2 regions of the Microbacterium sp. SW12 genome follow, and region 1 is predicted to be linked to the other one. Evidence: predicted binding sites of a transcription regulator. Region 1 holds the regulator's gene; the other holds the start of a gene.
What was found. Region 1 encodes HrcA, which represses chaperone genes, less so after heat shock. Its sites were predicted from a motif close to TTNGCACTCGNNNNNNNCGAGTGCNAA; they were not measured.
Positions count from the first base shown of each region.

Region 1 (15,063 bases):
CCGGATGACGAACACGTTCTCGGTCTCGCTGAGGATCTCTGCGGGAATCTCGCCACGCAGGATGCGGGTGAAGACGGAGGGTTCGCTCATGCGCTCAGTCTACCGACGGCCTCTCCGGCGGGCCCAGCTACCACTTGCACGATCACCACCGGCCGAGCGTGCTGCTGAGCACAGCGATTGCCGCGGGTCCCGCTGTGGAAGTACGCAATACATGCTCGCCCAGGCGCACGAGCGTCGCGCCCGCAGCTTCGAGGGACGTCAGCTCGCCTGCGTCGATCCCGCCCTCGGGCCCGACGACGATAGCGATATCGCGGCAGTCGGTCGGGTCAGGCATCCATTCGCTGAGACGCAGCGCCGCTGTCGGCTCCAACACGAGCATCCGGGTCGCCGCGGCCCGCTCGCACAACTGTGCAGTCGTCAGCGGGCCGCCGACTTCTGGAAGCCACGCACGGTGCGCCTGCTTGCCTGCTTCCCGCGCGATCTGACGCCAGCGCGTGACACCCTTCTCACGCTTGGCCGCGTCCCACCGCGAAACGCTGCGGGCAGCTTGCCACGGCGTGATGACATCCACGCCGAGTTCGGTCGACGCTTGGACCGCGAGTTCGTCGCGGTCGCCTTTCGCAAGAGCCTGCACGAGCTCGATCCGCACGGATGGACGCGGTACCTCCTCCCGGTTCGTGACGCGAACCAGGACCTCGCGGGCTGCGACGAGCTCGCAGGCGCCTTCGAGCCACACTCCGGCTCCGTCACCGAGCGTGACCGTTTCTCCGACGCGGACCCGACGCACCGTGGCGGCGTGGTGCGCCTCAGCGCCGGTGAGGGTCACGGTCTGGCCGGTATCGGCATCCAGCGGTTCGTCGACGACGAAGTGAAGCGGCACGATCAGCCGTTCCGGAACCGATCGCGCAGCTTCGAGAACAGACCCTGATGGAACTCCGCCAGGTGAGGCGCGGGAGCCTTCGTGCGCTTGGCGAACTCCTCGATGAGGCCCCGTTCCTTGGCGTCGAGCTTCGTGGGCGTGACCACGTGCACGCCAACGCGCAAGTCACCACGCTGATTGCCGCGCAACGGTGTGATGCCTCGACCCTTGATAGTCAGCACATCGCCCGACTGGACTCCTGGACGCACCTCGAGGTCCACCGGCCCGTCGAGGCCCTCGATCGTCGTGGCCGCGCCGAGAACGGCATCCGGCATCGACACTTCGAGCGTTGCGAGCAGGTCGTCACCTTCGCGGCTGAATACCGGATGCGTCGCGACGGAGACCTCGATGTACAGGTCGCCCCGCGTCCCACCGCCAGGGCCGACTTCGCCCGATCCGGGAAGCTGAAGCCGCAGGCCCGTGTCAACACCGGCCGGGATATCGATCGACACGGTGCGACGAGCGCGAACGCGGCCCTGCCCCTGGCACGTCGCGCACGGGTACGGGATGGTCGTGCCGTACCCCTGGCACGTGCCGCACGGCTGGGAGGTGACGACGTTGCCAAGGAGGCTTCGAACCGTGCGCTGGATGTGACCCGTGCCGTGGCAGATATCGCAGCGAACCGGTGTCGTCCCAGGCTGCGTGCACGAGCCGTTGCAGGTCTCGCACATGACAGCGGTGTCGACGTCGATGTCGCGATGCACACCGAACACCACATCCTTGAGGTCGAGGTCGACGCGAACCAGCGCATCTTGCCCGCGCTCCTTCCGCGACCGCGGGCGCCCGCCGCGGGCCGCGCCACCGCCGCCGAAGAAGCTCTCGAAGATGTCGCTGAAACCGCCGAAGTCGCCGGCACCGCCGAAACCGCCGTTCTGGCCGCCGCCCATGTCGTAGCGCTGCCGCTGCTGCGGGTCGCTGAGGACGTCGTAGGCGTGCGTCACGAGCTTGAACCGCTCAGCAGCCTCTTCCCCCGGGTTCACGTCGGGGTGAAGCTCCCGCGCCAGGCGTCGATAGGCCTTCTTGATCTCTTCGGGCGACGCGTCTCGCGACACGCCAAGGACCTCGTAGTGGTCAGCCACGGTCACCTTTCTGCATCCCACGTGTGGTCGCGGGCAGTTCGTACGGGCTCATCGGCCCTTCTCGTCCTCAGCCAGCAGTCCGGTGAGGTAGCGCGCTACCGCCCGCACCGCCGCAAGGTTGCTGGGGTAGTCCATTCGGGTCGGACCCATCAGGCCAACACGGGCTCTGGCGCCCGTCGCATCGTAGTCACTCGCGATGACAGATGCCTCAGACAGCCCGAATGCCTCATTCTCGCGTCCGATGCTGGCCGCCAGCCCGTTGTCGTCGGCGACCATTTCGCCCATCAGGCGAAGGATGGTCACCTGCTCTTCGATCGCCTCCAGGAGCGGGTAGATGCTTCCCCGGAAGTCGCTCTCGCGCCGGGCGAGATTTGCTGCGCCGGCCATGACGAGCCGATCCTGTCGAAACTCGTCGAGCTCCTCCTGGACGACCCGAAGAATCTCGGTCACCGCCGACTGGTGGGCGGTTCGCGCGTCGCTGTCGGCTTGCTCCTCGACGCGCTTCGCGCCCTGACGCACGCTTCGCCCAACGAGCAGTGTCGACACCTCGGCGCGCACGCGTGCGAGATCCGTCTCGTCGAGGGCAACGGTCAGAAGCGCAAGTCGCTGCGACACGCGTCCGGTGTCAGTCACGACGATGACGAGCACCCGGGAAGGCTCGAGCGCAACGAGCTCGACGTGCGTGATGGTCGCCTTGGAAAACGAGGGATACTGCACGATCGCCACCTGACCGGTGAGCTGCGTGAGTGCCCGCACTGTTCGCGCCAGCGCACCATCGAGGTCACCGGGCCCCTGCAGGAAGCTCGCGATTGCGGCGCGCTGGGCGGGCGAAAGAGGCCGGATTTCGGCGAGGTGGTCGACGAAGACGCGGTACCCCTTGTCGGTCGGGACGCGGCCCGAGGAGGTGTGGGGCGCCGCGATGAGTTCTTCGTCTTCGAGAAGCGCCATGTCGTTGCGGATGGTGGCTGCCGATACGCCGAACGCGTGGCGCTCGACGATGGCCTTGCTTCCGACGGGCTCGCGGGTATCGACGTAGTCCTGCACGATCGCCCGGAGCACCTGAAGCCCACGCTCGCTGACCATGTCGCCTCCTTCCGCATCCGGCGTCGGCCGTCTGAGCGGCTCGACGTGGCACTGGCACTCACATCCTCAGAGTGCCAATTCTAGCGGATGCCTCTCCCCCACGCCCCAGATCACGACGTCAGTGCGCGCACGACAGCGTCGGCCAGCAATCGTCCGGCGCGTGTGAGTACGAGGTTCCCGCGAACCGCCCCGCGGCCGTCCACGAGTCCGTCCGCGACAAGACCGGCGACGGCTTGTCGGCTTTCCGGTGCCAGCTCCGACACGGGCAGGCCCTCGACCGTACGCACCCGCAGCATCACCCGCTCAAGCAGTCGTGCATCCTCGTCGGGGATCTCCGAACCGGCCCCCGGCGAGTCACCGGCAGCCAGCCGCTGCGCGTAGGCGGCAGGATGCCGGACGTTCCAGAATCGAACCCCTCCGACATGGCTGTGAGCACCGGGACCGAACCCCCACCAGTCGTGTCCGCGCCAGTACGCGAGGTTGTGCCGCGAGCGATCGGCGGGAGTCTTCGCCCAGTTGGATACCTCGTACCAGCCGTAGCCGGCTTCCTCGAACGCGGTGTCGGCGTGCTCGTACATGGCGGCCTGCAGGTCGTCGTCGGGTGTGCTGAGTTCTCCGCGTCGGATGCGGCGCTCCAGAGCGGTGCCCTCCTCGACGATCAGCGCGTAGGCCGAGATGTGGTCGGTCTCCATCGCGAGCGCGGCCTCGATGCTGCGTCGCCAGTGATCGAGCGTCTCTTCCGGGGCGCCGTAGATGAGGTCGACGCTCACTGACAGTCCGCTCTGCCGTGCCGCGCTCACCGCCGTTGCGACGTTCTCGGGCCGGTGCGTGCGATCGAGCGTGCGAAGAACCTCCGGCACGGCCGACTGCATTCCGATGGACAACCTCGTGACTCCCGCACTGGCCAGTTCCTCCGTGACCTCGGGAGTCACGGTGTCGGGGTTTGCTTCGACGGTGACCTCGGCATCCGGCTCGAGCCCGAACCGATCCCGCAGGGTTGACAGGATGACCGCCAGATCGCGGGCGGGAAGCAGGGTCGGCGTTCCGCCCCCGAAGAAGACCGTGTTCAGCGGGCGCGGATGGACGGAGAGCACACCCGAAGCAAGGTCGATCTCGCGAAGGAGCGTCCCTGCGTAGTCCTCGCGGCGCGCGCCACGCAACTCCTCGCCCGTATAGGTGTTGAAGTCGCAGTACCCGCAGCGAACGCGACAGAACGGGATGTGGACGTAGGCCGACAGCGGCGTGGCGGGGTCGATGACCGCACCGGGGAGCGATCCGTCGCGCGGAACGGGATCGCCGAGGGGAAGCGCTGCGCCCATCAGGGAGCGAACAAGGGCGATACCGCCGTCAGGTAGGCCCGGAAGAGCCGTCGCCGCCGCCCGCGAACGAAGCGCGGTACGAGCCGGTAGAGCGCCGAGACGGGGCGATCGAATGCGCGCACGGTGAACCAGACCTCGTCGTTGTCGCGCCACTCGATCAGGAACAGCTCCTCGCCGCTGACGACAGAGCCACCAACGGTGCCGAGCGCGAAAGCCGTGCGCCGGGGTTCTTCGACGGCCAGGATGACACGCAGTTCGGCATCCGCGCGGTATCCGCTGAGCCGGCCGGTGACGTGCACGGTCGCGCCGGCACTGACATACGGAGTGCCCTCGGCATCAAAGCGCTGCTCGGCTTCGCGACGCGACGGCGCGATCGGTGCGCCATCCGAGTCGTACGCGACCCCGGCGTAGCCGGACCCGGATGCCGGGCGGATGTCTGCCAACGACAACCCGGCGCCACGCAGCGGCGCCCACGCCAAGAGTGACTCGGTCGCCGACTCGAATCGTGCCTGGCCGCTTCCGATCCGCCAGGACTCTTCGGCGGGAATGCTCTTTTCCGGCGGGTACTGCATGAGGTCGGGAGCCTGAGTGGCCCCGACTGCTGCATAATCGACGGTCTCGTCCCGGAAGGTTCCGCGGCGCATGGCGATCAGACTACTTCTCTTTGCCCTCGACGTCGCCCGAGAGGGCTGCGATGAACGCCTCCTGTGGCACTTCGACGCGACCCACCATCTTCATGCGCTTCTTACCCTCTTTCTGCTTTTCGAGGAGCTTGCGCTTGCGGGTGATGTCACCGCCGTAGCACTTTGCCAGCACGTCCTTGCGGATCGCGCGAATGTTCTCGCGAGCAATGATCCGCGCTCCGATGGCGGCCTGGATGGGCACTTCGAACTGCTGGCGCGGGATGAGTTTGCGCAGGCGCTCGGTCATCATCGTGCCGTACCCGTACGCCTTGTCGCGGTGGACGATCGAGCTGAAGGCGTCGACCTTCTCGCCCTGTAGCAGGATGTCGACCTTGACGAGGTCGGCGGTCTGCGACCCAGCCGGCTCGTAGTCGAGGCTCGCGTAGCCTTGCGTCTTCGACTTCAGCTGGTCGAAGAAGTCGAAGACGATCTCACCGAGCGGCATGTTGTAGCGCAGCTCGACGCGGTCCTCGCTGAGGTAATCCATGCCCAGGAGCGACCCGCGTCGGGACTGGCACAGCTCCATGACGGTACCCACGTAGTCCTTGGGCAGCAGGATGCCGACCTTCACCACCGGTTCCGAAACCTCGGCGACACGGCCGTCGGGGTATTCGCTGGGGTTGGTGACCGTCACGGTTTCTCCGGTGTCGGTCGTGACCGTGTAGGTCACCGACGGCGCCGTGGTGATGAGGTCGAGGCCGAACTCGCGGGACAGACGCTCGGTGATGATTTCGAGGTGCAGGAGGCCGAGGAATCCGCAACGGAATCCAAAGCCCAGCGCCACCGAGGTCTCGGGCTCGTACTGCAGCGAAGCGTCCGAGAGCTTGAGCTTGTCGAGCGCTTCGCGCAGATCCGCGTAGTCGCTGCCGTCGATCGGGTAGATGCCAGAGAAGACCATGGGCTTCGGGTCGGTGTACCCCGGGAGTGCGTCGGATGCCGGCTTTCGCTGGTCCGTGATTGTGTCGCCGACCTTCGACTGGCGGACATCTTTCACGCCCGTGATCAGATAGCCGACCTCCCCGACGCCAAGACCCTTGGTCGGGGTCGGCTCGGGGCTGGAGACCCCGATCTCGAGCAGATCGTGCGCCGCCCGCGTTGACATCATCTGGATGCGCTGACGCGGCTCGAGCTTGCCGTCGACCATTCGCACGTAGGTCACGACGCCTCGATAGGCGTCGTACACGGAGTCGAAGATCATGGCGCGGGCCGGCGCATCGGCGTCACCGGTGGGTGCCGGAATTTCGGCGACGAGCCGGTCGAGCAGCTCTTCGACGCCCTGACCGGTCTTGCCGCTGACGCGGAGCACATCGGCCGGGTCGCCGCCGATGAGGCTGGCGAGTTCTGCCGCGTACTTCTCGGGGTCGGCGGCGGGCAGGTCGATCTTGTTGAGCACGGGGATGATGTGCAGATCGTTCTCGAGCGCCAGATAAAGGTTCGCCAGGGTCTGCGCCTCGATGCCCTGCGCAGCATCCACGAGCAGGACCGCACCCTCGCACGCTGCGAGCGAACGCGACACCTCGTAGGTGAAGTCGACGTGACCGGGAGTGTCGATCATGTTGAGCGCGAAGGTGCCGGCATCCGTTTGCCACGGCATCCGCACCGCCTGGCTCTTGATGGTGATTCCGCGCTCGCGTTCGATGTCCATGCGGTCCAGGTACTGCGCGCGCATGTCGCGATCGGAGACGACACCCGTGATCTGCAGCATGCGGTCGGCCAGGGTGGATTTGCCGTGGTCGATGTGCGCGATGATGCAGAAGTTGCGGATCTGCGCGGGCGGCGTGGCTGCCGGCTGCAGCGGCGTAGAGGCACGGGGGGACATATCCGCACGATTCTACCGGCGCGCGTACCCCCGCCTTCGCCTACTGGGCGCACGGGTTGCGCTCGCCCAGCGAGCGAAGCGAGACGACACGGCGCACCGTATCCTCGAACCCATGGCGGTCGCGGTGGTTCTCGTGCACGGCATCCGCACCTCGCGCACGATGTGGCGGGCACAAGAGCAGTACCTGACCGACCGCGGCAACCCCGTGACGGCGGTCGATCTCCCCGGGCACGGGTCTCGGATGAGCGAGACGTTCTCGCTCGAGGGCGCGTTCGCGACGATCGATGATGCCGTGCGCCAGGCTGCGGATGAGCACGGGACGGTGCTGCTGGCAGCCCACTCCATGGGAGGTCTGCTCTCGATCGAGTACGCCGGCCAGGAGAATCCCCCTCCGATCGCGGGCTTCATTGCTGCATCCTGCACGGCGATTCCGCGCGGCACCGCCCTGCAGACCTATCGACTTCTCGCCCGCGGGTTTGACTCGCTTCCGGACCGCGGAGCGTGGCTGAGCGAACGGGTGCTGGATGCCACCCTTCCGCCCGAGACACGGGCAGACTTCGGCGCCGGAGGCTATGCGCTCGACGCGCAAGACACGGCACTGCGAAGTCTGTCCGTGCTGGATCTGCTGTCTGCACTCGGCCGGATCGAGGTCCCCCTGTGGTTCGTGAACGGACAGTTCGACCAGTTGCGGGTCAACGAGCGACTGTTCACGCGGGTCGCGCCGGATGCCGAACTGATCGTTGTGCCGCGGACGAGTCACTTGGTTACGGCCATGCGTCCTCGCGTGTTCAACGCGGTCCTGAACCTTGCGCTCACGACCATCGAACAGACCTGGTAGACTCGCTGATTGGCTTGTGTGTGGGTTTTACCCTCACGATCGCTGGTGGACGCCCCTCTCTCGTCGCCGGCAGTCCATCCATCACTCGAACGAAAGAACGTCTCCACGTGGCGAACATCAAGTCGCAGATCAAGCGCAACAAGACCAACGAGAAGGCTCACGAGCGCAACAAGGCAGTCAAGAGCGCTCTGAAGACCGAGGTGCGTCGCACCCGCGAGGCCATCGCCGCCGGCGACAAGGCCGCCGCCGAGAAGGCTCTGGCCACGGCGACCAAGAAGCTCGACAAGGCAGTCAGCAAGGGCGTCATCCACGCCAACCAGGCTGCAAACCGCAAGTCGGCGATCTCGAAGCAGGTCGCGGCTCTCTAAGCCTCACGCTTCATGCAAAGCCCGCCCTTCGGGGCGGGCTTTGTCGTTCTGGGCGTCAGCTCCCGAACTCGCTGCGCGTCGCGACCACGGTGACGAGTCGCTCAAGAGCGAAGATCGGGTCACGCGAGGCACCCTTGACCTCGGCATCCGCTCGCGCCGCAGCTTGGATGGCTCGGCCCAGAGATTCCTCGTTCCAGCCGGTGAGATCCCGGCGGGCACGGTCAACCTGCCAGTCCTTCACCCCGATCCGGGCCGCGATCGCGGCAGAGGACTCGCGCAGGCCGGCAACACGCGCCATCGTCCGCAGCTTCGACGCGATCGCCGCGACAAGCGGCACCGGGTCAGCTCCGCTGGCCAAAGCGTGCCGCAGCGTAATGAGCGCCTCGCCGTAGCGTCCCGCGATGGCGGTGTCTGCCACGGCAAAGGCTGTGGTTTCGACGCGTCCGCCGTAATAGCGCCGCACGATCTCGTCGGTCACATCACCATCGACATCCGCGATGAGTTGCTGGCATGCCGCGGCGAGCTCGGTGAGGTCGTCGGAGAACGCCGAGACGAGCGCACGGAGGGCGGCAGGCGCGATCCGCTTGTTCGCGGAAGAGAACTCGGCAGCGGCGAAGTCGTAGCGGTCGCTATCGCGCTTGACCGCGGGGCAGGCGATCTCGACAGCATCAGCCTTTCCGCTCCGGATCGCGTCGAGCAGCTTCTTGCCTCGCACGCTCGCGCCCGTGTGGCGCAAAACGACGGTTGCGCCTTCCTGGGGCGACTCGAGGTAGGCCACGGCTTCGGTGAGGAACGAGTCGGATGCCTTCTCGACTCCGAAGACGCGCACGAGCCGAGGCTCACCGAACAGCGACGGCGACGTGACGGTGAGCAGCGTTCCCGCCACGTAGTCGTCGGCACGCAGATCAGTCACCTCGACGGCGGGGTCCTCTGCGCGGACGTAGTCACGCAGACCCGCAATCGCACGCTCTGCGCAGACGTCTTCGGGACCCGAGACCAGCACGATGGGAGCAGGACGCGGATCACGCCACGGTACCTGCCGGATCGCCGACTTCGAGGAACTCGAGCGACGGGGTGCAGCCATGCCGAAAGCCTAGCCGCCACCCACGACAGACGCCGCCCGCTCCCGCCATAGAGCGAGGGTGTCGCCCTCTCCGACGACCGCCACGATCCCGTCCTGGTCGGTGCGCCCGACGGCACTGCCCTGCAGCATTGCGATCGTCGTCGTGGTGGGGTGACCGTAGGTGTTGTCGGCTCCCACCCCGATGAGCGCGACGCGCGGCGCGATCTGCTCGTAGAGACCAGGATCCTGATCAGCGCTGCCGTGGTGGGACACCTTGACGATCTCAACGACGCCGCTGACACTCGCGCGCAGCATCCGTTGCGGATCCGCGGAGAGATCGCCGAGGAAGAGCGATCGTGGGACGCCACCGCCTTCGATACTTACGGTCACCGACGAGTCATTACCCGCAGCGAACAGCGCCGTGGCACGCGGCCAGAGCACGCTCCAGTGGGCGCCACCGAGCGTTCCCGTCATCCCCTCTTGAGCCGACACCACCTGCGCTCCAGCTGCCGCGAGCTCTTCCAGGAGCCGTTCGTCGGCGCTTCCGTCGGTCGGACCGTGGAGCACGGTTTCGGCGCGCCCGATCACCGCCTCGGTGCCGCCGACGTGGTCTTTGTCGAAGTGCGTCAGGACGAGCAAGTCGAGGCGTGTGACGCCGACCCGGTCGAGGCATGCGCTCACCAGCGCGGGGTCGTGACCCGTGTCGATGAGCGCCGTCGCGCCCTCGCTGCGCACGAGCACGGCGTCTCCCTGGCCCACATCGCACATCAGAATCGACCAGTCGCCGGGGATGCCCCACCGCTGCGTGATCGCGGTGACAACGGTCGTGCAGGTCCAGATGGTGACGAGAGCTGCGAGCAGCAGCGCCGAGCCACGACGGATGCGGGCGGACCGGGGGCTCTGTGCGGGTAGGCCGAGCGCGAGGGCGACGAGTCCGCCCACCACAGCGAGTGAGAGAGCGCCCACGAGTCCGCTCACCCAAGGAACGCGTGCGAAGGGCAACCCGCTCGCGACATCCGCGATCCCGGCGATCCAGGCTGCCGGGAGCCACGCGAGTGCTGCCAGGCCGCTCTGCAGCACCGGGAACGGCGCGGCCAGGCACGCGGCAAGCCCCAGCACCGTCGCTGCGGGGGCGGCGGGTGCGGCGAGAAGGTTCGCCGGCACACCCCAGAGGGGCACCGTTGGGTCGATCAGCACCAGCAGCGGTCCGCACGCCAGCTGGGCGGCCAGCGGCACGGAGAGGGCAAGCGCCAGCGGTGCCGGCATGGCACGCGTCAGCCCCGATGCAAGCGGTCGGGCCAGCGTCAGAAGCGCCCCAGTTGCGGCCACCGAAAGCGCGAACCCCAGTGAGCCCGCCAACCAGGGATCGAAGAGCAGGAGCAGGACCACGGCCGCGCTCAGCAGCGCGACCCCCGCGCCAGCGCGACCGAGCAGGACGGCGAGCATGGCGATTCCTGCCATCATCGCGGCGCGGACGACGCTGGGCTCGGGCGTAACGAGGATGACGAACCCGACGAGCGCACCGAGACCGGAAACGACGCGGACCCGGCGCCCAGCCCCGAGTCCAGCCGCAACGACGAATGCGATCCCCACGACGAGCGCACAGTTTGCGCCCGACACTGCGGTGAGGTGGGATAGCGAGGATGCCTTCATGTCGGCATCCGTCTGGGAGCTGACCGCTGAGGTATCACCCACCGCGAGTCCAGGAACGAGCTCTCCCCCGCCGCCGGGCAGACCCGCGGCGGCTCGGACCAGCGACTGCCGGAGGTCGGCTGCGATGCGCAGGATGCCGGTGGGTGGTTCGACGACCTCTATCTCGTGCGCCAGGATCTGAACAACGGCACGATCTCCCGGATACGCCGGCCTGCTCGTTCCATTCATCCGTGCACGTGCGCCCACATCCAGCCCGCTGCTGACCTGCTCGCCCGACACGCGTACTGCCGCGTCAGTCCAGCCGGAGATCGCACCTCCATCAGCCCCGATGAGTCGGATCGACGCATCGAACGCGCGCTGGCCGCCCGCGCGCGGCTCGACCTTGCCGCTGACGATCGCCTCGACCTCGACGACACGCGAGCCGCTTCCGAAGGCTTCGAGCGCGGCATCCCGCCCCGGCTGCGCCAACGCAACATGGATGCCGACAGCAGCGCCCGCCGCGACAGCCACAACGACAACAGACAGAATGCCCACCGTCCCCGGTGCGCGCCGATAGCCGCCGCCGGCCTCCGCGGCCACGGTCGAGGAGCGCGGTCGCGAGATCGCACCGAGCACAACTCCCCCACCGACGCCGGCCGCCGCCAGGGCCATGACCGCCATCGGCGCGAGCGCAGGAGCGTTCACCAGCACGAAAGCCGTCGCCCATGCCACCACCGCGGCCGGCACGAGCCGCGCGGCACGCCATCGCCGCCCTCCGCTCAGCACAGGGCGGCCCGCTCACACCGTGACGAGATCACGAAGGGACTCGAGCATCTTGGGTCCGATCCCGGAGACCGACAACAGATCATCGACGCTCGCGAACCGCCCGTTCGCCTCCCGCCACTCGATGATCCGTCCGGCAATGGCTGGCCCCACGCCCGGGAGCGTGTCGAGCGCTCCTTCATCCGCGGTGTTCAGGTTCACCCGGCCGTCGGCCGTGACACCGGCAGGTCCAGCTGCCGGTGCCTCCCCCACGCGCGGCACGATCACCTGCTCCCCATCCGATACGGGGCGCGCAAGATTGACCCCGGCAGCCTCGGCATCCTCGGCGAGTCCTCCTGCCGCAGCCACCGCATCGACGACCCTCGCATCGGCGTGCAGAACGTACAGCCCTGGAGCGTTCACAGCTCCCGAGACGTGGACATAGAGCGAGGTGGACGCCGTGGCCACCGTCACCGGCGCTGGGGCCAATGACTGAGCGGATCCGGCACCCCGAACGATCCCCACGATCACCGCGATCGCAAGACCGCCAAGGGCGAGGATGACGACAGCACCGACGCCCCAGCGACGTCGCTCCTCGCGCGCAAGCCCACCCACATCGCGACGCTATGGCGATGACTCAGTCACCGAGCGACGGGGGGACCGAAGCGGTGCAGAAGCTCTCGCAGACCTCCCGTGGGGAGGAAGGCGTCAGCTCGTGCTGAAGCTGACGACCTTCGGAGCGCGAACGATGGCCCGTGTGATGTCGCGTCCGGCGAGCGAGCGGAGCACCCGTTCGTCGGCGCGAGCGAGAGCCTCCAGGTCGGCGCCGTCGATCTTGGCAGAGACCTCGAGCGTCGCACGTACCTTGCCGTCGATCTGCACGACCGCCGTGACCGTGTCTTCGACCAGCAGCGTCGGATCGGCCTGACGCCACCCGACGAGCCCGACGAACGGCTCGTAGCCGAGCGCTTCCCACATCTCTTCAGCGGTGTGCGGGGCGAACAGGTCGAGGATCATCGCCACAGCCTCGGCTGCTTCCCGCACCGCCGGGTCTGCGGGGCCCGCACCGGTGTCGATGGTTCTGCGGATCGCGTTGACCAGCTCCATCAGCCGCGCAACGACGACATTGAACTTCGTCTGCTCGACGAGGCCCGGAGCCTCCGCCCAGAGGCGGTGGGTGATTCGGCGCAACGCGACATCACCCTCCGCCCAGACGACATCCGGCTCGCTCGTGACCTCTTGCGCGATGCGCCACGCGCGAGAGAGGAACTTCTGCGCACCCGTCGTGGAGACATCGGCCCAGTCTTTGTCGTCCTCGACGGGGCCCGCGAAGGCAAGAGCCACGCGCAGCGCATCGGCACCGTGCGTCGCGAGCTCCTCGTGGAAGAGCACGAGGTTGCCCTTGCTCTTGGACATCTTGGAGCCGCCGAGAATCACCATGCCCTGATTGATCAGGCTCGAGAACGGCTCGGTGAAGTCGACGAGTCCCATGTCGAACAGGACCTTGGTGATGAAGCGCGCGTACAGCAGGTGCAGGATGGCGTGCTCCACACCCCCGATGTAGAAGTCCACCGGCGCCCAGCGCTGCGCCTCTGCGGGGTCGAAAGCAACCGAGTCGTTGCCCGGTGACAGGAAGCGCAGGAAGTACCACGAGCTGTCGACGAACGTGTCCATCGTGTCGGGGTCGCGAAGGGCTGGATCACCGGTCTCAGGGTCGGTGGTAGCCATCCACTCGGAAGCGCCCCCGAGCGGGGACGTACCCTTGGGCGCCAGGTCGAGGCCGTGAGCGTCGGGGAGCCTGACGGGCAGCTCGTCCTCGGGGACCGGGACGATACGACCGTCCTCGGTGTGCACCATCGGGATCGGCGTACCCCAGAAGCGCTGGCGAGAGATGAGCCAGTCGCGGAGGCGATACGACTTCGAGGCGCGCCCCGTGCCCGCAGTCTCAAGAATCTCGGTGATCCGCGCGATGGCGTTCCGCTTGCTCAGGCCATCCAGCGACCCGGAGTTGATCAGACGTCCTTCACCGCTGAGCGCCACCCCCGTCTTCGCGGGATCGATGGACTCGATGTCATCGGCATCCTCCGAGAGCGGACCGTCCTCCCCGATGACCGGGATGGCACCCGTGGCGGGTGCGGTCGTGTCCACAACAACGCGGATGGGTAGGCCGAACTCCCGTGCAAAGTCGAGGTCGCGCTGATCGTGCGCCGGCACCGCCATCACCGCGCCGTGGCCGTAGTCGGCCAGCACGTAGTCGGCGGCCCAGATCGGCAGGCGCTCGCCGTTGATCGGGTTGACGGCGTAGCGGTCCAAGAAAACCCCGGTCTTGGGGCGATCAGTGTTCTGACGCTCGATCTCGGTCTGCTTCTGCACGGTCTCGAGGTAGTCCCGGAAGGCGCTCTGCACATCCGGCGTCGACCCGGATGCCAACTCTGCAGCCAGATCGCTGTCGGGTGCGACCACCATGAACGTTGCGCCGTACAGCGTGTCGGGGCGCGTGGAAAAGACCGTGACCTTCTCGTCGCGACCCTCGATCTCGAAGTCGATGTCGGCGCCCACTGAACGGCCGATCCAGTTGCGCTGCATCTGGATGACCTTGTGGGGCCAGAAGCCCTCAAGCTGGTTCAGGTCGTCGAGCAGACGATCGGCGTAATCAGTGATGCGGAAGTACCACTGCGTGAGCTTCTTCTTGATGACCTCGGCGCCGCATCGCTCGCAGTGGCCATCCACGACCTGCTCGTTCGCCAGCACCGTCTGGTCGACCGGGCACCAGTTGACCGGGCTCTCTTTGCGGTAGGCCAGACCGCGCTCGAAGAGCCGCTGGAACAGCCACTGGTTCCACTGGTAGTACTCAGGGTCGCTGGTGTGCAGCACCCGGTTCCAGTCGAACGAGACCCCGTAGGAACGGAAGCCTGCCTTCTGCTGGTCGATGTTCGCGTACGTCCACTCGCGCGGGTCAGCGCCACGTTTGATCGCGGCGTTCTCGGCCGGCAGACCGAACGAGTCCCACCCGATGGGGTTGAGCACGTTGTAGCCGCGGTGCCGCCAGCTGCGGGCGACGATGTCGGAGTAGAGGTAGTTCTCGGCGTGGCCCATGTGCAGGTCACCCGACGGATACGGGAACATCGCGAGCACGTACTTGCGCGGGCGCGTGTCGTCGGCTCCACCAGCGCGGAACGGGTCGGCCGCCTCCCAGCGCTCCTGCCACTTGGCCTGGACCGCCTGCGGGTCATACCCGCCTTCGGGACCGTGGGCGGCAACGGTGTCGGTAGGGGCCATTTGACTCACGTAACGGGTACCAATCGGGATGCAGGGAAGACACGCGAAAGCGCAGCATCCAGGCTACCGGATGCCTGGAATCACGCGTCCGGGGCGACCATCGTCCAACCGGACGGCACGGATGCGCCAAGAGCCGCCAGCGGTCCGCGGGCTTTCACGACGACCTCCGCAACCTCGGACGGCGGATGCGACAGCCAGGTGATACCGCCGCCGGCTCCG
Region 1 covers NZ_AP024335.1:1,634,410-1,649,472, forward strand. The annotation lists gene MICSW_RS08205 (HIT domain-containing protein) at 1-90, opposite strand, end outside; gene MICSW_RS08210 (16S rRNA (uracil(1498)-N(3))-methyltransferase) at 143-880, opposite strand; gene dnaJ (molecular chaperone DnaJ) at 883-1,998, opposite strand; gene hrcA (heat-inducible transcriptional repressor HrcA) at 2,047-3,081, opposite strand; gene hemW (radical SAM family heme chaperone HemW) at 3,192-4,400, opposite strand; gene MICSW_RS08230 (DUF1990 family protein) at 4,400-5,044, opposite strand; gene lepA (translation elongation factor 4) at 5,055-6,902, opposite strand; gene MICSW_RS08240 (alpha/beta fold hydrolase) at 7,015-7,740, shown strand; gene rpsT (30S ribosomal protein S20) at 7,848-8,108, shown strand; gene holA (DNA polymerase III subunit delta) at 8,164-9,192, opposite strand; gene MICSW_RS08255 (ComEC/Rec2 family competence protein) at 9,202-11,550, opposite strand; gene MICSW_RS08260 (ComEA family DNA-binding protein) at 11,602-12,180, opposite strand; gene leuS (leucine--tRNA ligase) at 12,274-14,844, opposite strand; gene MICSW_RS08270 (anthranilate synthase component I family protein) at 14,925-15,063, opposite strand, start outside.

Region 2 (15,063 bases), 910 kb from region 1:
TCACGTGCTCGAGGCCTACATCCAGGGGTACGTCATTCAAGCCCTCGATTTCGCGCCGACGGATGCCGCCACCGAACTGGAGCAACGCGACGCCGCCCTGGCCTATCTCGAACAGGTCGGACACACTCATCTCATCGAGCACGTGAACCTTCACGCCTCTGAGCAGGGGTCAGGATTCGACTTCGGTCTGATGCTTCTGCTCGACGGTCTCGATGCGCGCCTCGGACGCCGAGATCCTCAGTAGCGCTGGCTGGCGAGGACGCGCGCCGACTCCCGCTGAGCAGACGCATTGCGCACGCCAGCGCGCGATCCGGCAAGCTTCGCGGCGATGTGCTCACCGACGGTGACCGGCTCGTACAGGTCGGGATGATCGGCGTCCACGCACGAGGGCAGTGTTTCGATCAGGGCATCCACGTTTCCATCGTGGAAGAACGCCGCCGACCGGCGTCGCTCGATGGTGCCATTGATCACGGGTGGCTTCACGCGGTGCAGTGTCGACATCCAGCGCTCGTTGGTCCAGCGGGCGGTGACGTCGCCGAGGTTGATCAGGAGGGCGTCGTCAGCCGGCGATACGTCGTTCCACGAGCCGTCAGCTCCGAGCACCTGCAGGCCCTTCACCTGATCGGCCCACAGGATGGTGACGATCCCGTAGTCGGTGTGCTCGCCCATGCCGATGAGGTCGCCGTCCAGGGTCACGTCGGTCCCCGGCGGGAGCGCGTAGTTGTTCATCCGCATGACGTCCAGCGAGTGATCGGTGCGGGAGACGAAGAACTCCGGGTCGAGTCCCAGCGCGTCGGCGAAGATCCGCGTCATAACCCGGGCGACGCGGGCAGCCTCGGCGAAGTACGCCTCGACCTGCGCCTGGAACCCGTCGACCGTGGGCCAGATGTTCTCGGCGTAGTCGGGCTGTGGAAGCTCCGCCATGTGCGGATAGGTGGCGGCTGATGCTCCGATATTGAACGCCTCGAAGAAGTCGTTCATGCGACTCGCCTGTTCGACGCCGAGGCTGAGACTCAGCGACTCCGACTTCGGCGGACTGTACCCGCGGTTGATCTGCGGCGGGGTCCGGTAGGTCTTCTTCGTCTCGAGGTCCAGGGCGAAGAAGGCATCCATAGCCTCGGTGAGGCCGTGGATCACGGCATCCGGGATGCCGTGACCGGTGATCTGGATGAACCCGACGGTGCGACACGCGTCGTCGATACGGCGAGCAACATCGGCTTTGGCGGTGGGTGTCCCGTCGGTCACGTATGCGGTGATGTCCACGAGGGGGACCTGGAATGTCATAGCAACTCCTTCTCGAGCCGCTTCACGCTTTCCACTCACCCGCGGGGTGCGGGCTTTCGCTTTCATGAGCGTTACGCGTCACGATACGCGCGAGGCGTTTCGCCTGCGTTACGTCGCCTCGATTCGACCTCACAGGTGCTGCGCCGCGTCCGGCTCAACGTCACACGAGTGCGGCAGTTGTGCGCATCCGCGGCGCATCGATGTATAGCGGATGCACGAAACTGCCGCACCTGTGGGTCAGTTGCACCGCGGGGGCGCGGGTTGGGGGGAGGGCCTCAGCCTCGGGTGAGACTCTCGCGCACCGAGCGGCGCAGCACCTTGCCGATCTGCGAGCGCGGCAAGTCGGGAACGTCAACGATGCGCTTCGGGACCTTGTAGCCGGCGAGATGCTGACGTGCGAAGTCCCGCAGTCCCGTGAAGTCGAAGTGGGCACCGTCCCGCATGACGACGGCTGCCACGACATCCTCGCCCCCCGAGGAGCGCGGGACGCCGACGACGGCCGCGGCATCGACATCCGGATGCAGCATGAGCACCTGCTCGACCTCGCTCGGGCTCACGTTGTAGCCACCTGTGATGATGAGTTCTTTCACGCGATCGATCACCGTGACGAAACCGTCCTCAGCGACGGTCACGATATCGCCAGTGCGCAGCCAGCCGCCCGGAAGCAGGGCTACGGCTGTCTCCTCAGGGCGCTCCCAATACCCCTGAAAGACCTGGGGTCCGCGGATGAGCAGCTCCCCCGCCTCCCCGATGGCGCGATCAACGGTCGGGCTATCGGGGTCGACGACGCGGATCTCGGTGCTCGGAAACGGGACCCCGACCGTCCCGGGGCGCCGCGTGGGACCGATGGGATTTCCGAGTGCGACGGGTGAGGACTCGGTCATCCCGTATCCCTCGACCAGGAGGCCTTCGCCGGCTTCCTCCCACCGCGTCACAGTGGGAATCGGCAGGCTCATGGCCCCCGAGATCGCGAACCGGATGCTGCGCAGGTCGATCCGCCGATGGGCAGCCGCCCGGGCGAGGGCGTCGTAGACCGGCGGGACGGCCGGTAGGAAGGTCGGCGGCGAGTGCTTCGCGGCAGTGACGACCGCGTCGACATCGAACCGGGGGAACAGCACGATACGCGCCCCGATCGAGATCGCGAAGGTCAGGCACAGGGTGAGGCCGTACGCGTGGAACAGAGGAAGCACCGCATAGAACGTTTCGGCGCCTTCCTTCAGGCCCGGCACCCATGCCCGGCCCTGCGCCGCGTTCGAGCGCAGATTGCGGTGGCTGAGGATGGCGGCCTTCGGTGTTCCGGTCGTTCCGCTGGTCGACTGCAGCAGCGCGATGTCATCGAGCGCCGGCTTCGCGGTCTTCTTGGGAAGACGGCGGGCAGTCGTCAACGTCTTCCACGCCACGAGCTTCCTCGCGGTCGGTGTCGCCGTCATCGCGGTGCGGGTCTCCCGCGCGGCGGGGACCGGGAGCTTCAGGGCAAGTCGCTTGCCCAGGGGCAGCGCGTCCGGCATCCGAACCGACACGATCGTTCGCGGCCTGACGTCTGAGGGCATCTCGGCGACCGTGTCGGCAACCTTGTCCCACACGATCGCGGCTACCGCGCCGTGCACCTCGAACTGGTGGCGCAGTTCGCGAGCCGTGTACAGCGGGTTGTGCTCGACGACGATGGCGCCCAGGCGCAGGATCGCGTAGAACGCCACGACGTGCTGCGGGCAGTTCGGCAGCACGAGCGCTACCCGGTCACCCGCGACGACCCCCTGCTTGCGCAATCCGTTCGCGACCCGCTCGACCTGCTCCCCCAGTTCGCCGTAGGTGGTCGTTTCGCCGAAGAACTCGAGGGCAACGTCCTTGCGGTAGCGGTCGACGGATGCCGAAAGCATGTCGACGAGCGTTTGGTCGACCGGGTCGATGTCCGCGGGCACCCCGTCGGCGTAGGCGGCAAGCCACGGGCGGTGGGCCAGCGGCGACGAGTGCTCAGACGGGTTCGGGATGCTCATCGTCTCGTTTCTGATCGGCAGCGCGCGCCAGTCTACGGAGGCCCATACGTCCCGCCGGGCATACGTCGATACGAACACGGCCGGGGTCGCGGTCGCGGCGGGCGGTCTGGCACGATGTCGCGATGGCCGATTCTGAGAACAACCAAGATCCGACCGACCTCAATATTCCTGTTGGACACGACGAGCTCGTTATCCGGAACCGTTACGAGACCCTCAGCACCGCCAACGACTTCCTCATCGGCGTGATGTTCGTTGTCGGAAGCGTCCTTTTCCTCTCGGAGTCCACCTCGACAGTCGGCACGTGGTTCTTCATCGTCGGCAGCGTCCAGCTGCTCATTCGGCCGAGCATCCGGCTTGCTCGGCGAATACATCTCCAGCGCTTTGACACTCCAGACCGGACCGATCATGGCGGGGATTACTGATGTTTCCGCATCGCGGATCGTGCACCAGCTATGAATCACAAAAAGATAACGGCGAGGTCTTCCCTTCCGTTACCTCACCGTTATAGAGTGCTTGCACGGTAGTTGTTTTGCTGTGGCAGCTACCGGCATGTGATTGCAGGACACTCTTGGTGCAAGGGACAAGGGCCGGTCGGAAGCCTCTCCGACCGGCCCTTACTTGTGCCCCGTAGTCAGTACCAGCCGACTGACTGCGAGTGACCCCACGCGTTGCACGGCGAGCCGTAGCGTCCGGCGATGTAACCAAGGCCCCAACGCACCTGCGTGACGGCGTTAGTGGCCCAGTCGCCACCGGCTGACGCCATCTTGCTGCCCGGCAGCGCCTGCGGGATACCGGTTGCGCCGCTGGAACCGTTGTAGGCGGCGTAGTTCCAGCCAGACTCCTTGTTCCACAGCGACACGAGGCACGAGAACTCACCGTCACCCCAGCCGTACTGCGACGCCATGATGTCACGGGCAGCGGCCTGCGCCGCACCCGGGGAGTTGTCACCGGTCGAAGCGACCGGACCGGATACGGCCGGAGCAGCAGCGGCAGCGGCTCGGCGAGCCTCCTCGGCTGCGACGCGCGCGGCCTCTTCAGCCGCGGCCTTGGCGGCGGCTTCCTCCGCAGCCCGGCGCGCCTCTTCGGCGGCGACGGCAGCAGCGAGTCGCTCACGCAGTGCGTCGATGTCCGCCTGCGCATCGGCAACAGCATCCGTCACCGCGGAGGTGAGCGAGGGCAGCAGCACGACCGGCAGAAGATCCAGGCCCTCGAGATCGGCGGTTGCCACGTCCACCGCCGATACCGACACGGCTGTCGGAGCTTCGACCGTCAGCCCGGATGCCGCAACCTCCTCGTTCAGAGCATCGGCGTCAGCAACCACCGTCGCGGCGGCGGCAAGAGCCGCCTCGGCATCCGAGGTCAGGGACTGAACAGAGGATGCCTCCGTCTGGATGGATGCGGGAAGCGGGGGCGCTTCACCGCCGAGTGTCGACGCACTCGCGGGGGCGGGTGTGTCCGCGAATGCGGCCGTCGATGAGGCACCCAGCAGCAGGGTCACACCCATGGCAGCTGCAGTCAGAGCACGGGCACGAGGGCGGGAGAGGAAAGGAGTTGACGATGAGCGTTGACGCACGAATTCAGTGGCTTCCTGATCGGAGAATCAAGCGGGCAGCACCAGTGGGCCCGGAAAGAGAGTGCCTCGGGACGGCACACAAGTTTCCGAGTCTGGGTGCTGATCCTGAACGAAAGCTCCACGAAGCCTGACCGAATCATGCGTCAGCTATGAATCACAAAAAGATAACGGCGAGGTCTTCCCTTCCGTTACCTCACCGTTATAGAGTGCTTGCACGGTAGTTGTTTTGCTGTGGCAGCTACCGGCATGTGATTGCAGGACACTCTTGGTGCAAGGGACAAGGGCCGGTCGGAAGCCTCTCCGACCGGCCCTTACTTGTGCCTGCGCGACGCCCCGGCGCCAGCTCAGTCAGCGACGCACGAGCCGCCCGACAGCGCCGAGCAGGGCAAGCAGTACGGATGCCGCCACGACAAGGCTGAACGCGACCGCGGCGCCCCCGGTCGCGGCTCCGGCGCCACCGGCCGCGGTACCGATGCCGACACCCAACACCACCCCACTGCCGGTGAGTGTCATGAGAACTCCCGCCCGGCCGCGCTCGACGATGGAGCCCGCGACGCCGTAGAGCGTGAGCAGCGCCGGCCCCTGGAAGGCGCCGGCGAACACCGCGAACAGCAGCACGATCGGGACGGTCGGGGCAAGGGTCATGCCGACGCCACCGAGCGCCATGCCGACGGCTGCGCCGATCCATCGCGTCCAGGGCCCGATCGAGGGCGGGAGGGCGACCATCGCCAACGTCGTGACCGCTGAACCGACTGCCATCACGGCATAGAAGAGCGCACCCGCATCAGGCATCCCCTGAGCCTGCGCGAACGCCGTGAGCCCCGCCTGGCTCGCCCCGAAGAACACGCCCATCGCGAGCATGCCTCCGAGCACGAGGGCCGCCATCGCCCAGCGAGCGCGGCCAGGTTCTGCCACCTCTACGGCTTCGGCATCCGGCTTCGTGTCGCGGCGCGGCACCAGTGCGGCGGTGCGGTGGAGAGCGAACTGCGTCACGAACACCGCGATCAGCGCTGCCGCCGCCAGCAGCGAGACCTGCGGGGACAGCGCCACCGCGACGATCCCCACCAGCGCCGGACCGATGATGTAGACGACCTCATCGACGACGCCCTCGAACGCGAACGCCGCCGAGACGTCTTCGCGCGACATCGCGAGCCAGCGCACCCGCGAGAGAGGTCCGACCTGCGGCAGGGAGAGACCAGCCAATCCCGCGAGCGCGACAGCGACACCGTCGGGCACGTTCCCGATGGTGAGGACGAAGGCCACGGCGGATGCGACATTGACGACGACGCCGATCATGAGGACGCGGCGCTGACCCCACCGGTCAGAGAGGGCGCCGCCGACGGGGGCTCCGACCGCTTCCCCGAGCGCCGTCGCGGCGGCGGCGACTCCTCCGACCGCGATTGAACCGGTCGCCGAGGTCGCGAGGGTCAGGATGGCAAGCGGCACCATGGACACCGGGAGGCGTCCGAATGACGTCGCAATGAGATAGCCCCAGCCGGCGAGAGATGGCAGGGCGCGGTAGGCGGCAAGGGCAGAACGCCCCGACGACGGATCGGTCACAGACGGAATCTCTTTCCGACGCATCCCCCGACCCGGATGACGTCGCCCGCCCGCTGATGAACTGTTGTGGGTCGGACTCTATCAGCGGAGGATTTCGTCCATGTTGCCCTGAACCCCGGCGCGGAGCGAATCAGACTCCGCCGCCGCCACCACCGCCGCCACCACCGCCGGCGCTCCCGCCACCGCTGGAACCACCCGAGGTGGACGAGGTGGTCGTCGTCGAGAGGGTGGAGATGCCCGAAGAGAACGCCGCTGCGTTGAATCCCGCCGTGCCGACGTACCAGCCGGGAACACCGGTCTGGTCATACAGCACAGCGAGATGCTCTGCCCATTCCTCCTCCTGGCCGAAGACCACGGCATACGGCAACAAGGTCTCGTAGATCCGCAGCATCTGACGAGGATTCGCGGGATCCACACGCGCGCCGGCCTCGTCCACAGCGAACCGCTCGGCACCCTGCGGCGACTGCAGCATCCGGATCCGGTCAGCCTCGGCCCACTCGATGAACATCCGCAGGCCCTTCAGATGATCGCGGGTCTCGGCGCCGGCAGCGGTCAGAGGCTTCCGGGACACGAGGAGTGCGACCACGAAGATCATGACGAACGTCGGAATCATGAGGAGCACAGGGATGGTGGCGTCCACGAACGCGCCGAGCGCGAAGAACCCGAACACGATCGTCAGGATGCCGAACACGATCGACCCGAACATCGGCCAGAACCGCGAGCCGCTGGGAACCGCACGCCGAAGTCCTCGGGTGTCGAGTTCCCGTTCGGCGGCCTTGATGATGCGGCGCGCAGCGGAAGAGAGCCGCGTGTCGTTCGATCCGAACTCGTACTCCTCGCCGGGTGTCATGTGCGGGAACAGTCCCTGGAGCAGCAGGAAGCCGTCACCGTCCGCGCGCGCGGGGTCCAGCAGCACCGCCTTGAGCTTCAGACCGCCGAACAGTTTGCGACCGGCTTCCTCGATACGGATGCTGCCGACGACCGCCTGTTCGAGCACTTCAGCCGGGATCGCCTTGGTCGTCTTTCCCAGCAGCACCGCGCTTTCCAGCGCGTCGATCCGCGGCGGCGGGTTGAACTCGGCGATGATCGTCGGCCGCCCGGGCTCGTCACGCAGCATCCTGGTCCGGAAGACGATCGCCCATACGAACGAACCGATCACGCCGAGAAACGCGAGAGCCTGCAGCCATCCGAACGGCGACGCGACGTACGAGCTGTCGAAGGACGCAAAGGTGTCGGCGTCGAAGGCCACGGCGATCGTAACGGTCTCGTAGGCCAGCACGTCGGTGGCGGATGCCGTGACTGTCACGCCGCCGTCGGCATCCGTCGTCGAGGCGATCGGGCACTGGTCGGTAGCGCCTGCCGCACCGACGTAACAGGACTCCGCCCCCGTGAGTGCGGATGCGAGTTCTGCCGGCACATGCAGCGTCGCCGAGACCGACCCGAAGGGCTGGGCCCAGTCGACACCATTGACGTTCCAGTAGAGCTCGTCCACCCCGGTGTCGTCGAAGAAGCGGGCGACGTTCTCGAGCGTGTAGGTGAAGACGTAGGTCTGCGCGCCATGCACGTAGTCGTCGGCGCGCGAGGTCATGACGTAGACCCCGTCCTCGCTCTCGACCTCGGCGGGCCGCGGGGCTCCCTCGGCGTCGGTGATCGACACGAGCTGAGGGTGCAGCGGGGCACCAAGGTACGAGTCGGGCAGGATGCGGCGCATCCCGCGGTTCTGGTCGTACTCCGGGAAGACCGCGACGAATGTCTCGACGACGGTCATCGTGCTGGTTCCATCGTCCGCACGGCCCAGGGTGTAGTCGGCAGCCATGCTCTCGAAGACGAAGTCGTTGACGTCTGTCGACACAGCGGCAGCCTCGTCGCCGAACGACACGCTCACCGAACACGCGACCAGGGCGACGAGAGCAAGGGCGGCGGCCGCGGCGGCGCCGACGGCCCGCCGCGTCAGGATCCGAGCTGACATGTGATCAGCCTACGGGCGCCGGCATGGTCGTACTCTGGTGTGCATGACGGACCGGCGACTGGCGATCGACGCCTGGGAGAGTCTGTTCCGCGCGCAACACGAAGTGCTCGCCGAGATCAGTGGCGACTTCATCGTCGGCGAACTGACGCAGGGCGAGTACGACGTCCTGCTCACCGTCACCCGCGCGCCGGGGATGTCGGCGCGCCTGCGCGATGTGACATCCAACATGCTGATCAGCCAGCCGAGTGTCTCGCGCCTGGTCGACAGGATGGTCGCCTCGGGGTTGCTGACCAAGTGCTCGGATCCGGACGACGGCCGCGGCGCGGTGGTCACCGCGACCGATCGGGGTGCCGGTCTCTTTCGCAAGGTCGCCTCAGCTCACGGCAGGTCCATCGCCGAACGGATGTCAACCCTGAGCGACACCGAACTCGAACAGCTCCGCACGCTCACCTCGAAGCTCCGCGGCCCCCGCGCGTCAGACTGCTGAAGCCTGCATCCGGGCCGAACGCAGGACGAGACCCGGAGTCTCGACTCTCTTCTAGACCTCGGCGCCAGTTCATCCTGCAAACGGCGCGGCAGGCGATCCCGGGCGTGATCCGCTACCAACGGTTGTGGACGTGTTCTGCCCACCCCTCGACACCGTCGAACGGGATGACTTCGCCGCCAGCCGTCGTGAAAGCCCCTGACCACACGCCGAAGCACTGATCCGTCGCCGCCGCAATGATGCCGAGGTTCGTTCGCGCGACACGGTCATAGAACGGGACGAATCGGGCGTCAAGACCGCCGCCGCGCACTGACCACGGACGCAGGAAGTCTGCCTGGTCGTACTCCCAGGTCAGGTCCTCGTGAATCTTGTGCATCCGTCCATCAATGAAAAACGCGTTCTCGGTGGCGCCGGTGCCGTCGGTCCACTTTCCGCCGACCTGGATCCCGATCACGCTGCCCTGGTAGCGGCCCGATCCCGCGCCCCAGTTCCAGGTGATGTCGTACGGCCATCGCCCGCGACCGTGGTCCAGCACCGCCCACGACTCGCCAGCCGGCAGGTCGTACACCGTGCCGTCGACCGTCACCGTGCCACGTGCGGGACGCGCGACATCCTTGACCGTGTATTGGAAGCGCCGCTTAGTCCAGGGCACGACGACGGCCAGACTTTCGTGCCCCGCAGGCTTCTCGGCGAGAACATCGACGGATGCGCGTGGGACCTCGACTCGCATCCGAACGCCGTCTGGCTCCTCCGTGACCTCGATCCGAAGATCCTTGGCCCGGGCAGAAGCGGGACCCTGACCCAGCGTTGGCGGCAGGCTGACCCCGCGAGCGGGAAGCACGGTGGCCGCGCGATGAACAGCCTCGCGGGTGTCGCGATTGAAGATCCACACCTCGTGCACCGCGGCGTAGTCGATGGCTGACACGGTGAGACCCACGATGTATCGCGGCGTCATGATGTTCCAGTACTCCCAGCGCTTATTGCGCCCCCAGAACCGGCGCGGCCCAATCCCGCCGGTCCGGATCAGTGGGGAGCGCGCCCAGCCGAGAGCCGCGGGGTTCAGGCGACCGTCGGGAAGGGTGAGCTCGACCGGAGCCGTGATCTCACTGCGAGAGTCTTGTTTGGGGAAACGAGTCGTCGTCGACACGCGCTCCAGCCTAGATGCGGGACTATTCATCCTCGCGCCCGAGCGAGCACGCAGAAGCCCCCGGTCCGTTCTCGGGCCGGGGGCTTCTGGAGAGCAGGTCAGGCGCTGGCGCCGGCCTCCTGGATCTCACTGTGGGACTCGTCGACCGTGATCGTCGAGGGCGCGTCGGTCGCGATGTCAATCTTGCGCGGCTTGGCCTTGGGGCTCACCGGAATCGTGACCGTCAGCACGCCGTGCGCGTAGCTGGCGGCGATGCCTTCGGTGTCGATCCCCTGACCGAGGCTCAGCTGACGCAGGAAGCTGCCGGCCTCACGCTCGCGCGTGATCCACTTGACGCCTTCCTGCGACGTCAGTGTGCGCTCGGCGCGGATCGTCAGCAGCTGACCGTCGACATCCACGTCGACCGAGCCCGGGTCGATGCCCGGAAGGTCGGCCGAGAGGACGTAGTGGTCGCCGTCACGGTAGAGGTCCATCGGCATCTGGCGCGGTCCGCGCCGGTTGCCGTCGAAGAGTGCGTTCGCGAATCGCTCCATCTCGCGGAGCGGGTCATAGTTTGCCATCTCGTCTCCTTCATGAGCGGGGCCGGATGCGGCATCCGACCGAGTTCTAGAAGTTGAGTCACCTCGACTCAACTGATCTCAGATTAGCACTCTCACCATTCGAGTGCCAGATATCCGAGCGCACGAGAGGCTCGCTCTCGGCGAACACGAAGAACGTCTCAGCGGAAGGCCGGGATGCCCGTGATCGCCTGGCCAAGCACGAGCGTGTGCATCTCGACGGTGCCCTCATATGTCAGCACTGATTCGAGGTTCGCGGCGTGACGGATGACGGGGTACTCGAGGGAGATTCCGTTTGCGCCGAGGATCGTGCGGGCGGTGCGGCAGATCTCCAGCGCCTCCCGTACATTGTTGAGCTTGCCCAGGCTCACCTGCTGCGGTGTGAGCTCGCCGGCATCCTTGCGGCGACCAAGGTGAAGCGCGAGCAGCAGCCCCTTTTCGTACTCGACCACGCTGTCGACGAGCTTCTGCTGCGTGAGCTGGAACGCCGCGATCGGCTTGCCGAACTGCGTCCGTTCCGCGGCGTAGGTCAGGGCGGCGGTCAGTGCCGATCGCGCTGCACCCAGCGCGCCCCAGGCGATACCGTATCGCGCCTCGTTCAGACAGCTGAGCGGACCCCGAAGTCCCTGGACCTCCGGGAGCACGGCATCCGCGGGCAGGCGCACCGCATCCAGCACCAGTTCGGAAGTCACGGATGCGCGCAGCGACAGCTTGTGCTGGATCTGCGGCGCTGAGAACCCCGCGGAGTCAGTCGGAACCAGAAACCCCCGGATGCCACCCTCGGTCTGCGCCCAAACGACAGCGACATCCGCGACCGACCCATTCGTGATCCACATCTTGCGACCCTCGAGCACCCAATCGTCACCATCGCGTCGGGCTCGCGTTCGCATGCTCGCGGGGTCGGACCCGGCATCCGGTTCGGTCAGACCGAAGCATCCGACGATCTCCCCCGCCGCCATCCCGGGCAGCCACTGATTCTTCTGCTCTTCGCTCCCCCACCGCCAGATCGCGTACATCGCGAGCGACCCCTGCACCGAGACGAGCGAACGGATGCCAGAGTCCGCAGCCTCGAGCTCGAGGCATGCCAGGCCGTACTCGGTGGCCGACATAGCCGCGCACCCGTATCCCTCGAGGTGCATGCCGAGCACCCCGAGCTGACCGAGGTCTTTCGCGAGGCCCCGCAGATCATCGATCTCGCCCCGCTCGAACCAGTCACCGACGTGCGGAATCACGCGCCGCTCGACGAAGGCGCGGACCGCATCACGCGTGGCGCGCTCGTCGTCGCTGAGCAGCGCGTCGATGTCGGCGACGTCGATCACGTCATCACTGGATGCCACGGGCTTCTCCTTGGGGCAGGTCACTCGCGCGACCGGTCGGATCGGGGCCGGCAAGCCACCGGCGGATCTCGTCACCGTGCTCATCGAGCCGCGGCGGGCGTTCGTACCCGCGGATCGGTGTCCGCGTGAACCGCAACGGAGATCGAATCTGGTCGGTACCGCCTTCGACCGGCACCCGAGGCTCAAGGCCGAGCCGCTCTGCCAGAGCGAAGCCGTCGGCGACGCTGCCGATCGTGCCGGCCGGCACCCCGGCATCCATCAGCCGCGTCGTCCACGATGCCGCGGCGTCGGCTTGCAGGCGCGCCTCGAGTGCTGCCGCCAGTTCATCCCGGTGGGCAACGCGCTGCGCGTTGGTGACGAAGCGCGGATCGGTCGCCAGGTCGGGGGCTCCCACAACCTCGCACAGCCGCGCGAACTGCCGGTCGTTTCCTACGGCGAGCGCGAGAACGCCGTCGCCGGTGTCGAGAGCTTCGTAGGGCGCGATCGACGGATGCCGATTACCGAGCGAGCGCGGAGAGTGGCCCGTCGCGAGGAACCCCGAGGCCTGGTTCACCAGCGCCGCGAGCAGGCTCGAGAGAAGAGCGACCTCGACGTGCTGCCCGAGCCCGCTCCGGGAACGCTCGTGCAGGGCAGCGAGGATGGCGACCGTGGCATCCTTAGCCGTCAGCACATCGACGATCGCAACGCCGACCTTGGATGGGGATCCGGGCGGCCCGGTGATGTCCATGAGACCGCCCACCGCTTGCACGAGAAAGTCGTAGCCAGCCGCGTGGGCGCCGGCCTTGCTACCGAACCCCGTGATCGACGCATAGACGATGGCGGGATTGCGCGCACGCGCACTCTCGTAGTCGAGCCCGAACCGCTCGAGGGTGCCGGGCAAGAAATTCTCGACGACGACGTCTGCGCGTGAGACCAGTCGGCACGCCAGGTCGAGATCCGCGGGGTCGCCGAAGTCGAGCGCGATGGAGCGCTTCCCGCGGTTGGCCGACTCGAAGTAGGAGGAGGAGTTAGCGGTCCACGGCGGGCCCCACCGCCGAGTATCGTCTCCGGATCCGGCGCGCTCCACCTTGATCACGTCGGCACCGAGGTCGGCGAGAGTGGATGCCGCCAACGGTCCTGCGAGCACGCGACTGAAGTCGGCGACGACGACGCCGTCCAGGGGCATCGGACCAGGCATCCGCTTCCTCGCTCTTCCCGGTGAGAGTGAGACAACCCTACCGAGGGAGTTCCCTGGACGTCGGGAAACGAAGAAGGTCCCCGAGCCGTAGGGCTCAGGGACCTCATCACTGTCTCAACACAGTGCGCGCCCGAAGGGACTCGAACCCCTAACCTTCTGATCCGTAGTCAGATGCTCTATCCATTGAGCTACGGGCGCATGGTCCGCTCATTTCCGCGAGCAAACCAGCGTCCAGATTACCCCACGAATGCCTCAGACAGCGAATCGCGGGAGACCGCACCGAGACTCACCCTCCCTCGGGTCTCTCACCGTCGGGAACCGGACCGGAGTCGTCGGTATCAACGATCGGCGCCGCCGCCGCCGGGCTGCTCAGTCTGCGCTGGTGCGATGCGAGGCGCGGCAGGTCGATGAGCCTGATCGACTGCATCCGCGCTGCGCGCATCGACGCGTAGTCGGGATCCAGATCCGGTCGCATCGCCTCAACGATCAGGCGCCGCTCGAGGTTCGATTCGACATCGCCCCACGCGGCATCGCGCGCTTGCTCGATCAGCTGCTCGAGTGCCGCGTCGTCGGTTGCCCTCTCACGGAGCTCCTTGGCAACCCCCGTGTACTGTCGGGCGCGCCGCCGCAGATTCCGGGAGTCACGCCCTCGGTAGTCGTGCGTCCCGCTCGGGTCGGATTGCCTCCCCCACGCGCGGCGCCAGTCGGCCCGGGCGCGATCTGCAGCTGCCGACTGCTCATCGGCGAGCGCTTCGAGAGTCTGCCGGGCGAACGGCTTCACGGCGTCAACCGAGAAGGCGCTGTCGTTGCGAATCGCGTCGACCAGAATCCGGTTTCGGATGCTCAGACGCGCCGCCGCGATGGCGATGATGACGCCCTCAGCGATCGCATCGGCCGTCCTGCCCATCCGCAACCTCCTGGGTAGAGGGTATCGGGGCATGAGAGCGGGCGCCGACCCATGGCCGGCGCCCGCGAGGGTGATGGGATCAGATTCAGGCGCGCTTGGCGTACCTGGCGTCACCGAAGCCGAGGATGAGGTATCCGATGAAGGGGAAGAGGAACAGCAGGAAGAAGGAGAACGCGCCCCCCTTGCCGAATCTCTCACCGACCTTGATCGCCACGATGATGGCCAGCACCAAGTTGGCGATGGGGATGAAGTAGAGCAGCCCGAGCCAAGCGGAGTATCCGGCGATCTTCACGAGGATGAACATGTTCACGATCGGGATGATCGCCAGGATGCCGGGCCACCCCGCCTTTGCGAAGACCCGCCACAGGGCAACGACGACGATGACGTAGATCACCAGCCCGAAGATCGACGTCGTCCACAGGGACGACACACTGGCCTGGTCGGTGATGGAGGTTGCGAGCATGGCCACAGCCTAGGGCGAAAGCGACCCGCTCTTCCAGCTAACTCTCAGGAAACCGCAGCGATCCGCCACGACGCCTTGTGCGCGTCACCCGGTGCGATCACACCGAGCCCCGTGTCGAACGGGTAGCTGTCGTCATTGAAGGCGTCCGGAGCACACATCCCCCTCGGGTCACCGCGATGCAGAGTGCACATACGCGGTCCGGAAGTTCATCATCTCGAACACTGTCTCCCGTGATCCGGGTTTCTAGCGTGGGTCCAGCGCGGCGGCACCACGCCGCACTCGACGACAGAGAAGTCGTGCGCCCCCTGACGGCGGGCGCAGAAGTGGAGTGACGATGTCTGGCACCGATACGAACATCCGGGTGACGCAGACCCAGGCGGGCAGGAATGCTGCCGCGGACCTGACGCATCTGCCCTGGACGAGCCCCTCCGCGGGCTCCTTCGCACCGTGCGTGCGCGACAGCAACGTCCAGCTGACCTACCTCGCCCTCGAGCGCCGGGCAGCGGCCTGCGCGGAGCAGTTGAGCGCTCTCGGCATCCGGGCCGGCGATGTTATCGCGATCATGCTGCCCAACTCCGTCCCCCTGCTCGTCGCGATGCTCGCCGCCTGGC
Region 2 covers NZ_AP024335.1:2,546,730-2,561,792, forward strand. The annotation lists gene MICSW_RS12890 (TetR/AcrR family transcriptional regulator) at 1-244, shown strand, start outside; gene MICSW_RS12895 (isopenicillin N synthase family dioxygenase) at 238-1,284, opposite strand; gene MICSW_RS12900 (long-chain-fatty-acid--CoA ligase) at 1,560-3,278, opposite strand; gene MICSW_RS12905 (YrhK family protein) at 3,401-3,700, shown strand; gene MICSW_RS12910 (aggregation-promoting factor C-terminal-like domain-containing protein) at 3,910-4,782, opposite strand; gene MICSW_RS12915 (MFS transporter) at 5,200-6,411, opposite strand; gene MICSW_RS12920 (DUF2207 domain-containing protein) at 6,542-8,380, opposite strand; gene MICSW_RS12925 (MarR family winged helix-turn-helix transcriptional regulator) at 8,424-8,867, shown strand; gene MICSW_RS12930 (DUF2804 domain-containing protein) at 8,980-10,011, opposite strand; gene MICSW_RS12935 (Hsp20/alpha crystallin family protein) at 10,110-10,571, opposite strand; gene MICSW_RS12940 (acyl-CoA dehydrogenase family protein) at 10,730-11,905, opposite strand; gene MICSW_RS12945 (CaiB/BaiF CoA transferase family protein) at 11,892-13,082, opposite strand; tRNA gene MICSW_RS12950 (tRNA-Arg) at 13,208-13,280, opposite strand; gene MICSW_RS12955 (asparagine synthase) at 13,369-13,989, opposite strand; gene MICSW_RS12960 (DUF5684 domain-containing protein) at 14,075-14,452, opposite strand; gene MICSW_RS12965 (class I adenylate-forming enzyme family protein) at 14,787-15,063, shown strand, end outside.
Region 2: the regulator HrcA is predicted to act here: its motif matches at 10,655-10,681, upstream of MICSW_RS12935 (Hsp20/alpha crystallin family protein).